Regions from separate parts of the Virgibacillus kimchii genome, predicted to be linked through region 2. Evidence: riboswitches for the same ligand, from Rfam matches in the RefSeq annotation. Region 2 holds a riboswitch; each other region holds the start of a gene.
The links. Region 2 has a riboswitch for thiamine pyrophosphate ahead of thiW (energy coupling factor transporter S component ThiW). Riboswitches for the same ligand answer to the same signal wherever they lie in the genome.
Positions count from the first base shown of each region.

Region 1: it holds a riboswitch for thiamine pyrophosphate, as region 2 does, so the genes downstream of both, thiT (energy-coupled thiamine transporter ThiT) here and thiW (energy coupling factor transporter S component ThiW) in region 2, are expected to answer to the same signal.
Region 3: it holds a riboswitch for thiamine pyrophosphate, as region 2 does, so the genes downstream of both, ACZ42C_RS16520 (YkoF family thiamine/hydroxymethylpyrimidine-binding protein) here and thiW (energy coupling factor transporter S component ThiW) in region 2, are expected to answer to the same signal.

Region 1 covers NZ_AP043951.1:411,338-415,593, forward strand. Annotated here, with positions in the region: gene ACZ42C_RS02125 (IS1634 family transposase) at 1-1,000, opposite strand, end outside; TPP riboswitch at 1,308-1,412, shown strand; gene thiT (energy-coupled thiamine transporter ThiT) at 1,505-2,077, shown strand; gene ACZ42C_RS02135 (YflT domain-containing protein) at 2,221-2,565, opposite strand; gene ACZ42C_RS02140 (hypothetical protein) at 2,679-4,100, shown strand.
Region 2 covers NZ_AP043951.1:3,783,146-3,787,401, reverse strand. Annotated here, with positions in the region: gene ACZ42C_RS18455 (LysR family transcriptional regulator) at 1,150-2,046, shown strand; TPP riboswitch at 2,144-2,253, shown strand; gene thiW (energy coupling factor transporter S component ThiW) at 2,460-2,945, shown strand; gene thiD (bifunctional hydroxymethylpyrimidine kinase/phosphomethylpyrimidine kinase) at 2,982-3,800, shown strand; gene thiE (thiamine phosphate synthase) at 3,846-4,256, shown strand, end outside.
Region 3 covers NZ_AP043951.1:3,417,255-3,421,510, reverse strand. Annotated here, with positions in the region: gene ACZ42C_RS16530 (LL-diaminopimelate aminotransferase) at 1-330, opposite strand, end outside; gene ACZ42C_RS16525 (AraC family transcriptional regulator) at 608-1,396, opposite strand; TPP riboswitch at 1,614-1,716, shown strand; gene ACZ42C_RS16520 (YkoF family thiamine/hydroxymethylpyrimidine-binding protein) at 1,810-2,400, shown strand; gene ACZ42C_RS16515 (ECF transporter S component) at 2,415-3,020, shown strand; gene ACZ42C_RS16510 (ABC transporter ATP-binding protein) at 3,001-4,256, shown strand, end outside.

The sequences.
Region 1 (4,256 bases), 850 kb from region 2:
GCTTGCGGACATCTTCTAAATTTACTTTTTTATTGCTTCCCGGTATTCGCCACCCCTTAGAATCCAGCGCCCACTCCTTCAAAAACTTCTTCAGTTTTTTGATTGACTGTGTGGTGACAAATGCGCGTTGTCCTTTCGTGTTATATATCCGATTCTTATTCGAAGATAGTCCGGCATCTGTACATACCACAAATTTCGAAAGGTTAAAGTCTTTTAGAATACGGCGTTCCAACGGTTTCAAGGTGGTTTGTTCATTTCTGTTTCCAGGTGTCATACTAAAGGCAAGTGGCAGTCCTGATCCATCCATGAATAGTCCCATTTGAACAATTGGGCTGGGCCGATTTTCTTTAGAAACCCCATATTGTTTCATACCGTCTTCTTCCTCGATTTCAAAGAAAAAATTGGTGCAGTCATAATATAAAACCTGCGTGTTTCGATCAACCACCTGGAGGCTGTTTTTATAGACCATTTCTTCAATGAAATCAGATTGTTCCGCAAGTACTTCAAGTGCCCGGTACATTTGATGCTCCTTAAAATGTGGGGGCTCAAGTAAGTCCTTCGAATGTTCAAACGTCCCCTTTTTAGAAGTGGGATGTAGAATGCGCAAATACAGAAGACGTGAAAGAATTTCATTAAGATCATATTCAAATTCATATTTCTGAGAGATTTTCTGACAGATTTGATCTAATTTTAGTTTATGATAAAGGGATTGTAAAAAAAGATAACCGGAATTAAACAACGTTTGTTTATTCAATTCTATCTGCTTGGCTGGACTGTATCTGGCAATGATTTTATAGTTACTCTCTTTTTCTTCCTGTGTTAATTTTTTGGCATATTCTTTTGCCCAGGTATAGGGATCTACACCGGGATGCTTTTCTAAAATTTCCTCATCGTTTCCTAAAGCCTCAACGACTTTTGAGGTTTTCTTTCCGTTCCGATAAACATCTTTAATAACAGAATAGGACGTTGACCCTTTGGAAACACTTTTTTTAATGCGCACACACATCTCCTCCGTACTGTGTTTATACTTTATATTATACAATAGTACGAAATAGTACGCAATTATTTAAAGCGGAATTTGACAAAAAAATATAAGCCTGCACTGGCTTATGATCACTTTTTATTTAATTTAGGTGTCAAACTCCCGGAATCAGCGCTTGAATTATGTGTAGCAGATGTCAAGGAATTTATAACTTTGGCAGGTGAAAATACGAAAGCTTAAAGTCAGTTAGATCTTACGCACATGAAACATTGAAGTTTACTATTGTCTGGTATACAATGGTATAAAGTGAAAAAAGCATAGATTGAAAGCCTGCAGGGGGAGCCTTTTGGCTGAGAGTGAACAAGGTATGTGTTCTTACCCTTAGAACCTGTTAGTTAATACTAGCGCAGGGATGGTGGCTTTTTTGATGGAATAAAGCAATGTGAGCGGGTTTCCCATCAGGAAGTCTTCCCCTTGGCATTGCTTTTTTTGCGTTCCAAAATAGGGGGAAGGAGTGTTAATTTGCAATCCAGAAGAGTTTTATTTTTAATTGAAGTGGCTATTTTTACAGCATTGGCATTACTTTTGGACATTTTACCATTTTTATCTTTTAAAATTTGGGCCCAGGGTGGTTCGGTCTCGTTTGCCATGATACCAATCTTTATTGTGGCGTTTCGTTGGGGGCTAAAGGGTGGCTTACTGTCCGGATTTTTACTTGGAGTATTGCAGGTTGCCACCGGAACAGCTTATATTTTGCATCCTGTGCAGGGTATTCTTGATTATGCCGTTGCATTTACTGTATTAGGATTTGCCGGCGTTTTTGCAAGAATAGTTCAGCAGGCTGTTAAAAACGGCGAAACAAAAATATATTTAACTTATATTACATTTGGTGTTTTATTGGGCAGTGTATTACGCTTCCTTGCACATTATATCGCAGGGATCGTCTTCTTTGGCTCCGCGGTGGAAGGTCAGCCGGCGTGGCTTTATTCATTAATTTATAATGCATCCTACATGCTGCCATCATTTGTTTTATGTACAGTGCTTGTGTTCTTCCTGTTCCATAAACAGCCAAGAACATTAATTAATGCAGCGTAAATCAGTCAGCCCGCTCACAAAGGGTAACCTTGAGCATACAGAGGTTACCTTTTTTATTGGAAAAGGAGAATCTCAGGAGCAGAGGTATTAACCCGGTGTAAAAGGTGAACCCGGCCATAACAGCCGGGTTCAATGATCTTACTTTATAATAAATAATCAACATCTTCATTTGTCACAATCAGTAGTACTTTGCCCTCGTCCATTTCTTCTTCGTATTGTTCTGCTTCTGCGTCGCTTAATCCCATCTCTTTAAGTTTTGTGCGCAGTTCGTCTCCTTTACTGTTAAAGAGGTTTCCGACTGCATCCCCAAAATCCATTTCTTTCATGCCGATTGTATTTGCATCTGCGTTGTCTGCAATGCGCTCGGTTCGGTCATCATCATGGGAAAGTACATAGACATTGTCTTTGTCCACGCCTCGATCTTTTAAGAGGTTTACATCTGTTGCCAGTTGTTCGTCATTTGTATATTCCTTGATAAATGGTTTCATTTTAAATACCTCCCTTTCAAGTATTCACTTTCTTCATTCCCGTATGAATATGAACTAAACATATAGTTTCGGCATAGGCTATATGACCATGGAAGGGAGGAGAGGGGAGAATGGTGGAGCTATCATTTTCTCATTGGCTATATGGTTTAGTTACATTGGGCATTATTGCCACCATGATTTTCCGTAAAGGCGTAGTGATGCCTACTTTGTTTGGGACATTTGTTGTTGCCTTGGCTTATCACGGGAATTTAGTTGACGGATTTACAGCAATATTTCAGGCAAATTTGGTTGCTGCCCAGGAACTGTTTAACATATTTCTGATCATTACCTTTATGCTTGCACTATTAAATTCTTTAAAGGATTTAGGTGCGGACAGAAAAATGATACAGCCTATCCAGAAGTTTATGACTAATGGACATATCTCCTTTTTTATACTAGTAATTGTCACGTATATAATTTCTTTGTTCTTTTGGCCAACACCGGCGGTTCCATTGATTTGTGCGCTGCTTGTACCTGCAGCAGTTCGTGCCGGGTTACCGGTTATGACAGCTGCAGTAGCTATTGCGATTGCAGGTCAGGGCATGGCACTTTCGTCTGATTATATTGTTCAGGTTGCTCCGAGCTTATCTGCAACAGCTGCAGGGATAGAAACGTCGATCGTTGCTGATAAAGCATTGATCTTATCCAGCATATCCGGTGTGATTGCCATCATGCTTGCTTATTTACTGTACAGGAAAAATATAAGGTCCAGGGATGATGAGAGAAATGAATGGGAAGTACAGAAGATGCAATCTGCTTCAGTGTCGGATAAAAAACAGGGAACCGAAAACCTGGATAGGTGGAGCAGAATATTTGCCATTCTAGTGCCAATAACACTGTTGGGTGTTGTAATTTATATGGTATATGAAAAGCTGCTGAGCGGAAGAATGAGCGGATTGGAAGGGGGAGATGGAGCTGCCTTTGTCGGCGGTGTTGCTGTAATACTGCTATTACTTTCAACCATTGCTTTTGGGAAAAAGCATGCATTGGAGTATATCAGTACCCATATTACCGATGGCTTTACTTTTGCTTTCAAAGCGATGGGACCTGTTATTCCGATTGCCGGTTTTTTCTTCCTGGGAAGTCCGGATTTTTCGGGAAGCATTTTAGGAATAGAAGAAAACGCACCGGCTTTCCTTTTTGATATTGTGCAGGCTTCCCAGGAATATATACCACAAAGTGCGTTTTTGGCAGCATTCAGTGTGTTGCTTATTGGGATTATAACCGGATTGGACGGCTCAGGATTTTCCGGTCTGCCCTTAACCGGAGCACTGTCTGCTTCATTAGCAAATGCTTCAATTGATGCCGGTACGCTTGCAGCAATTGGGCAAATGGGTTCAATATGGACCGGCGGTGGTACACTGGTAGCCTGGTCCTCATTAATTGCCATTGCCGGGTTTTGTGGTATATCAGTAATGGAGCTCGTACGCAGGAATTTTATTCCGGTTATGGCGGGTCTCGCCCTTTGCACATTATTTGCTGTATTGTTTTTATAGACTCCTGGAATAATGGTTGATGAAAGAGCATTCACGTCTTTATAAAAGCAACCAGTACTCTGTACCTGCAGTGAAAATCGACAGGAATACAAAAATCCTGTCGATTTTTTTGTTATTTACAATTAAGATAAAAAATATTATAATTTACTTTATTAT
Region 2 (4,256 bases):
TATTTCACCTAAAAATCCAGTAAACCAATTACGGATTTCATTCGATAACATTATTTTTATTCCTTTATGAAAGAAGCCCAGGCCGGAGGGAAATACAGCCGTGCACATAGCTGAGGGTCGAGCGGTTACTTGAGATCGGTTCTATCATACATGGTTGGGAGGATTTACGCCGAGCGTGTACTTGAGGGCGTTCTATCATACATGGTTGGTGAGATTTACGCCGAGCGTGTACTTGAGAGCGATTCTATCATACATGGTCGGGAGGATTTACGCCGAGCGTGTACTTGAGATCAGTTCTATCATTCATGGTCGGGAAAATTTACGATCGAGCGTGTACTTGAGGGCGATTCTATCATACATGGTCGGTGAGATTTACGCCGAGCGTGTACTTGAGATCGGTTCTATCATACATGATCGGAAGAATTCACGACTGAGCGTGTACTTGAGAGCGACTCTATCATACATGGTCGGGAGGATTTACGCCGAGCGTGTACTTGAGATCAGTTCTATCATACATGGTCGGGAAAATTTACGATCGAGCGTGTACTTGAGATCGGTTCTATCATACGTGGTCGGTGAGATTTACGCCGAGCGTGTACTTGAGATCGGTTCTATCATACATGATCGGAAGAATTCACGACTGAGCATGTACTTGAGAGCGATTCTATCATACATGGTCGGCAGGATTTACGCCGAGCGTGTACTTGAGAGCGATTCTATCATACATGGTCGGCAGGATTTACGCCGAGCGTGTACTTGAGATCAGTTCTATCATTCATGGTCGGGAGGATTTACGCCGAGCGTGTACTTGAGAGCGATTCTATCATACATGGTCGGCAGGATTTACGCCGAGCGTGTACTTGAGATCGGTTCTATCATTCATGGTCAGAGAAAGAAACGACCGAACGTGTACACGAGGGCAACTCTATCATAAATAGCCTGACCTCTACTCTCACGATTCCTGCCTTCATGGTTAAACGAGCATTAATTAGACTTCTATGACGGCTTCCTCTCCACGCCACCCACCCCTTCAATCTTTCCATCTATTATATCCACTCTTCTCGCCGTAACCGTAAAAAAACATTTTCATTGCCCATACCTATTATCTCCTTCAGAATAGAGGCAACACCTATCAATCGAAAGGAGGAGATATATTTGGAATTAAGGCAGTTGGAGTATTTCATGATTGTCTGCAAAGAGTTGCATTTTACCAGGGCGGCGGAGAAATTAAATATCTCCCAGCCTACATTGAGCGAACAGATTAAACGGCTGGAGGATGAAGTGGGTATTCCTTTATTTGACCGGATCGGCAAAAGAATTTTACTGACGGAAGCCGGGAAAATTTTACTGTACTATACGCAGTCCATCTTTTTTGAAGTCGAACAGGCAGAGGCGGCACTCCGTGACTTAAATGAATTGCAGCGCGGTAAATTGGTGATCGGCTCCCTCCTTTCCTGTGTGAATTACCTGCTCCCTCCGGCCATCATTGAATTCAAGCGATTATATCCAAATGTAAAGCTTTCTGTCCATGGATTGAAAACAGAAGACATCAAAAAATCACTGATTGAAAATGAGTTGGATCTGGGGATCGCCTTTTTACCTGTGGAAGAGAAAGAATTTGATTCAACACCGTTATTTACGGAAGAACTCTCTCTTGCCGTTTCTTCCGATCACCCGCTGGCTTCTCAATGGGAGATGGATATGAAAACGCTCGAAAGTACATCAACTATTCTGCTTCCTGAAAGTTATTACCTGAGACAGTTGATTGACTCATATTGTAAGGAGCTTGGTTTCACATTGAAGCCAATCCTGGAAATGACAACACTGGAATCTTTAATCCAGATGGTTTCCGAGGGGGTAGGGGTAACGATTTTGCCTGAACCTTACCTTGACTCCCTGAACAACCCCCGAATTACAAAGGTGAAATTAATTAACCCAACACCACAACGGGAAATCGGCTTTATTTACCGAAAAAACAAATTCATCTGCGCTACCACGCAGACATTTATGGGACAAATTATGAAGGCTATTCGCCACGTGTCTTAATTTTCGCGAATCAATCCCAACAGGATACACGCAGAATACCTGTTTTCATGACAACCTGATCAAAATATGTTATTCTATGATCGACAAATCAATAGTTTCACACTACTGGAGGTGCCCAAAATACGGGCTGAGAGGAAAGTGAGGCTTTCCAACTCTTATGGACCTGATCTGGTTAATGCCAGCGGAGGGAAGTAGTCAGATGACAAAGACTATACTATTCTCAGCATATAAAGCCGGGTCCGCTAATTTGGATCCGGCTTTGTTTTATTCATGCTGTCAGCAAATCACGACAACTGACCCGCTAACTCATCCACTTTCTGCCCTGCAGCTTTCACCAGGCTGCCTCTTCCCTTTCCGCCAGAGTCTTAGAAACTCACCTGTACCTGGAACCTCATTTAAAGGGAGGTATTAATTTGAACCGAACAAGACTATTAACGACCATGGCTGTATTTGTTGCCATTGGAACATTGGGTGCCCAGTTAATATGGTTTCCTGCCGGTGTAGCCAGGGCCTATCCCGTGCAGCATGCTGTCAATGTGATGGCTGCCGTGACTCTCGGACCGTGGCCTGCTGTTGGCATTGCTTTTATGATCGGCTTATTAAGAAATATGCTTGGCCTTGGTACATTACTGGCATTCCCCGGTGGTATGGTGGGAGCGCTGGTCGCAGGCTATCTTTACAAAAAAACCGAAAAACTCGGTTTTGCTGCCGGCGGTGAGGCCATTGGAAGCGGCATAATCGGTGCTTTATTTGCCGTGCCGATTGCACAAATACTGATGGGAAGTGCTGCTGGTGCTTTTGCCTTTATACCTTCATTTCTTGTAAGCAGTGTCACCGGCGCGCTTATTGGCTGGTTTATTATCGCAAAAGTGAAACAGACAAACCTGCTAAGCGTATAAGTCTGTTAAATAAATAGATATTGAGGAGGAAAAAACTTGAAAAAAGTCCATAGTGCCCTGACGATTGCCGGCACAGATCCAACCGGCGGTGCGGGAATTCAGGCTGATTTAAAAACATTTCAGGAACTGCAAAGCTACGGGATGTCGGTAATTACATCCGTCGTCGCTCAAAATACAACAGGTGTTCAGGATGTGTATCACCTGCCTATTTCCATGATCGGGAAGCAGCTGGATTCCGTGTTTTCCGACATGCCTGTTGATGCATTCAAAACCGGAATGATCGCCAACATAGACATGATGAAAATGATGAAGGCCAAAATTTCCGGTATGAGCGCGCCATACGTCATGGATCCGGTTATGGTGGCAACGAGTGGGGATGCGCTCATACTCGAAAACGCACGGGATTACTTGCGCGACCATTTAGTCCCGCTAACTGCCCTTGTAACACCTAATATTCCGGAAGCAGAGTTTCTGACAGGAGACAAAATTCAATCAAGAGATGATATGAAAAATGCTGCAGTAAAACTTGTTGAAGAATTTGGGGCAGGAGCAGCATTAGTGAAAGGCGGTCACCTGGATGGTGAAGCGACGGATTTTCTGTATGACGGAACAGAACTTTCCGTTTTCACCGCAAAGAGAATTGATACAAAAAACACGCATGGTACCGGCTGTACCTATTCAGCTGCAATTACTGCCTATTTAAGCCAGGGAGTGTCACTGCAGGAAGCTGTTCAAAAATCAAAGAAATTTGTTACGGCAGCCATCAAACATTCCTTCAACCTGGGCAATGGTAATGGCCCGACAAATCACTGGGCTGTCCGATCTGAAGAGGAAATAGAATCCGGAAACAAATAGTAGGCCGTCAGACACATTTAATGCATCTAAAGAAGGGATGATCGTATGCAATATAATGTACGAAAAGCGCTGAGAAAATACTTCATAATGGGAAGCGGGGATTGCAGCAGAGATCCAAGAGACGTTTTAAAAGAAGCAGGAGAAGCCGGTATCACCGCATATCAGTTCCGGGAAAAAGGAGATGGTGCTTTGACCGGCAGGGAAAAACTGGAATTGGGTAAGGATCTTCGTGACATTTGCCGGGAATACAGCATTCCATTTATCGTAAATGATGATGTGGAACTCGTTCAGACATTGGAAGCAGATGGTATACATGTTGGACAGGATGATCACCCGGTTACAGAACTGAGAAAAATGTTTCCAGGTAAAATCATTGGTCTGTCGGTATCCAGGGGTGAACTTGAGAGCAGCCCGCTGGATGATGTGGATTATGTCGGAGCCGGCGATATTTTCGGC
Region 3 (4,256 bases), 370 kb from region 2:
TTCCGTATCAGGATCAAGGCCATTTACTGCAAATACTTCTTCCATATAGGTTGCCGCCGCCTGCTTAAATTCCATCACTCCGTTATCGGCATAGAAGCGATTTTCTGTTTTTGCTGCTTCCTCAGCCAGTTTTTGAATCACAATTTCATCCGCCATCGCATCTGGTTCACCAACCCCAAGATCGATTAGTAGCTTTCCGGGATGATCCTTCACCGCTTTTCTCTTTGCTCTTTTTATTTTTTCAAATTTATAGATCTCGTCTTTCTTGCCAAACTGCGCTCCACCTATTCTTTCAGAAAACTGATGTTGAATATAATCTACTTTTACCAAAACTGATTCCCCCAAATTTCAATTTCTTCTTCCTCTTGATTACTAGCCGTGCATTACCAGAAATATTACCCTTATGAAGTTCTGTCCTCTGATCCATTTATCTTGTTTTTATAATAATGGATGAGGGAAAAAATGTATTTAGATTTTTTGGAAGAATATTTGTATTTTTTTACAAAGATCGAGCGAGTCACCTCCTTTAAACAGAAGGAAAAAAATAAAAAAGTTGCCGGGGGAGGGTGTAATTTCCCTGGCAACCTTTCCTGCAGCTACAGTGTTTTCACCTTACTTCTGAAGGGTTTTTTCCTGTATATTGCTTAAATTGTCTGCTGAAATAATGCAGATCATTATAGCCAAGCGCTTTTGCCGCCTCCGTTACTGTCATTCCGGTAAAATAAAGTAAATGTTCTGCACGCTTTATACGGCAATAAACAATATAGGATTTTACTGTATGCCCAATCAATTCCTTGAATTTTTTGGAAAAGTACCTCGGGGAAAGATTGGCGCGTGCAGCTAAGCTTTCAATCGTATGTGGCTTTCCCGGATGCTGTTGAATAAAATTGGCTGTTTCGCGAATCGTTTCTGTTAAATTATTGCTTGTACCATCTATATTCTCTTCTTTTTCCTGTTCTTCTCTTAAGAGATGAATCATTAATTGCTTTAAAATTAACTTCCCTTCCGTTTTTGCCGCATATGTTTCTACTAAGAACAGCCGAACGTATTGGGTTAATAGAGATTCAAAACGAATCGTATTTTTAAGCATGCGATGGGAGGAGGGGATGAGTTGTACTTCCCCGGTTATATCAAAATGGATGTATGTTAACACGAGGGGGTCCTGGGGGTTGTGAGTTGCTTCCGTCTCATCACCCGGCTTAAACAGAAAACAATGTCCTTTTTCCACCTGGTATGTTTTTCCGTTCAGCTTTACTTCGCCTTCCCCATTCCAAACATAAAATAAGTCATAGTTGGGCATGGGCTGATCTCTTTTTCGCCACTTCCAGTTCGGTTCACAATGGATGGTGGCCAACGCAGGCTTTAACACAAAATTATCCGGATTGACATATAGCATCCGGTCCACTCCCTTCCTACACGGAAAACCTATGTTATTATTTTAAATTGGAATGAAACATGTGTAAATAACTTTTAGCTTTCAGAGGAACACCAAATAGCGATGTTTATACAAATTGCAATCTTCCCGGAACAGGATACCGTGGTTAATTCACCTGTTTTCCTTTACAAACAGGAGGATTCATGTTTATACTGAAGACAAATAACTGCATATCTGAATTTAGCACTGGGGGAGCTGCATTAGCGGCTGAGAAGATGGATATCTGACCCTTGGAACCCGAACTGGATAATACCAGCGTGGGGAAGTGCGGTCTGCTGTATGAATTTATTTTAAGCTGAAATTTTACAGACAAACTGCATTCCCTACGGAGTGCAGTTTTTTATTTTTACTTTATTTTCAGGAGGAGATTATGTATGGAAAACTATTGCGGAACAAGCAGAATTTCAGGGTGCCAGTTTAGCCTGCACCCCATGAGCGCAGACTTTGAAAATATTATTCTATCAGCTTTGGAGCAAACAAATACGTCGAAAGTCTGGAAGGAAACTGATGACGTAACCACTTGCATCCGGGGAAAGATGGTACATGTTTTCGACATTACACAAGCTATCTTTCTTCATGCTGCTTCAACCGGGGAGCACGTTGCCATGAACGGAACCTTTTCCATTGGATGTCCGGGGGATACCGATGCAGATGCCTACATGGACGAGACAGACACCCCTTTAAATGAAGACATGGTAAGTGCCATCAACCAGGAAGCAGGCTGTAAATTTTCCCTCTATCCGTTGGGAGAAAAAGATTATATGGATAAAATCTATGAACAGATTGATCTGTCAAAATCACGCGGCGTCAAAGTAAGCTCCTCTCATTATGCAACCAGGTTGGATGGGGATGTAAAAGATATTTTCCGGACTTTGCAGGAATCTTTTTATCTCGTACAGGATAAAGTGTCCCATGTCACCATGACATTCAGCATTTCAGCCAACAGTCCGTCCAATAAAGCTTAAGGAGATATGTGCAAATGACAAACCAATGGAAGCTAAAAGAAATTGTTCTCATGTCAGCTTTAGGTGTAATATTTGGGCTGATCTATTTAGGATTTTACCTGATAGGCCAAGGGTTCAGAAATGTGCTTGCCCCTTTTGGACTCGGTCAGTTCGGATATGAGATTATATTCGGTATTTGGTTCATCGTATCGATTATTGCTGCCTATATTATCCGAAAGCCCGGCGTCGCGTTTACTTCTGAATTAATTGCCGGGATTGTGCAAGTGCTGCTCGGAACGACTGCAGGACCTCAGCTGATCCTAGGTGCAGCTATACAGGGAGCAGGAGCGGAACTTGCTTTTGCACTGACGAAATGGAAAGATTATCGACTGCGGATCCTTGTGTTAGCTGGGATGGGTGCTGCCGTATTCAGCTTTGTCTGGAACCTGTATTCTTCCGGAAACATCGCGTTGGCACCTTGGTTACTTGTTTCCATGTTTATTGTCAGATTGATGAGCGGTGCATTGCTGGCCGGTGTACTTGGGAAGTGGATCAGTGACCAACTGGCAAAAACAGGGGTGCTCCGCGGATATGCTTTAGGAAAGGAGCGGCATAAACAACGTGAAAAAGGAGCCATTTAATCGCATCCTTGACGTGCAGGACTTCTCTTTCAGTTATGAAAACCCGGAAGACCCTTTATTAAAGAATATCCATTTTTCCTTGTATGAAAATGAAACAGTGCTTCTTATCGGTGCCAGCGGATCAGGGAAAAGCAGTCTCGCCCTATGTTTAAATGGGTTATATCCGGAAGCAGTGGAAGGAGTTTCTTCCGGTGACATTTATTATCGCGGTAAACATGTCCAGGAGTTTCCAAAAGGAGAATTGAATCAGCAAATCGGCATCGTGTTTCAGGATCCTGATAGCCAATTTTGCATGATTAAAGTGGAAGATGAACTGGCATTTACATTGGAAAACCGTAAAGTCCCTTCCATGGAAATGCCACAGCATATATCCCAAGCGTTGCAGGATGTCGGGATGGAAGGATTTGAAAAAAAGAAAATCCATGAGCTTTCAGGCGGACAAAAACAGAAAATTGCATTGGCATCCGTGCTTTTGCTGGAACCGGAACTCTTAATTCTTGATGAACCAACTGCCAATCTGGACCCTTTGTCCCGAGTCGAGTTCATTGACCTGTTACACTCGCTGCAGCAAAAAAAGGGTTTAACTCTCCTCATCATTGAACATGAGCCTGATGATTGGCTGGATATGACAGACAGGGTGCTTGCTGTAGGAAGCAGCGGAAAACTTATTGCTGAAGGACCTGCTCACACCGTGTTTACCAGGCAGGCAGCACTGTTAAAAAAGGAAGGGATGTTCCTTCCAAAGTGCTATATGTCCGACAACAAGAATTTTCGGGTCCGCCCTGCCCTCCCAACATCTGAAGAGATTTTATCCGTCAAAAACCTTACGTTTAAAAGGAAAAGAGACACCGTTCTTCAAAACGTCAATTTGGAAATAAACCGTGGTGAATTTGTATCCATTGCAGGGGAGAATGGTGCTGGGAAATCTACACTTCTGCAACAAATGGCAGGATTGCTTTCTTGTAAAAAAGGCAGGATTTTATTTTTTGACAAAGAATTGCAGCAATGGAACCAGAAAGATTTGAGAAAGAGAATAGGGTATGTTTTTCAGAATCCGGAACATCAGTTTATTACTGATACCGTCATCGACGAACTGACATATGGAATGAAACTGAACGGGTATGCGGAGGAAAAACAGGAAGAAGCTGCAACAAGGCTGATGGAACAATTTCACCTGATGCAACACCGTTTCAGCAATCCATTTTCTTTAAGCGGCGGGCAAAAAAGGCGCTTGAG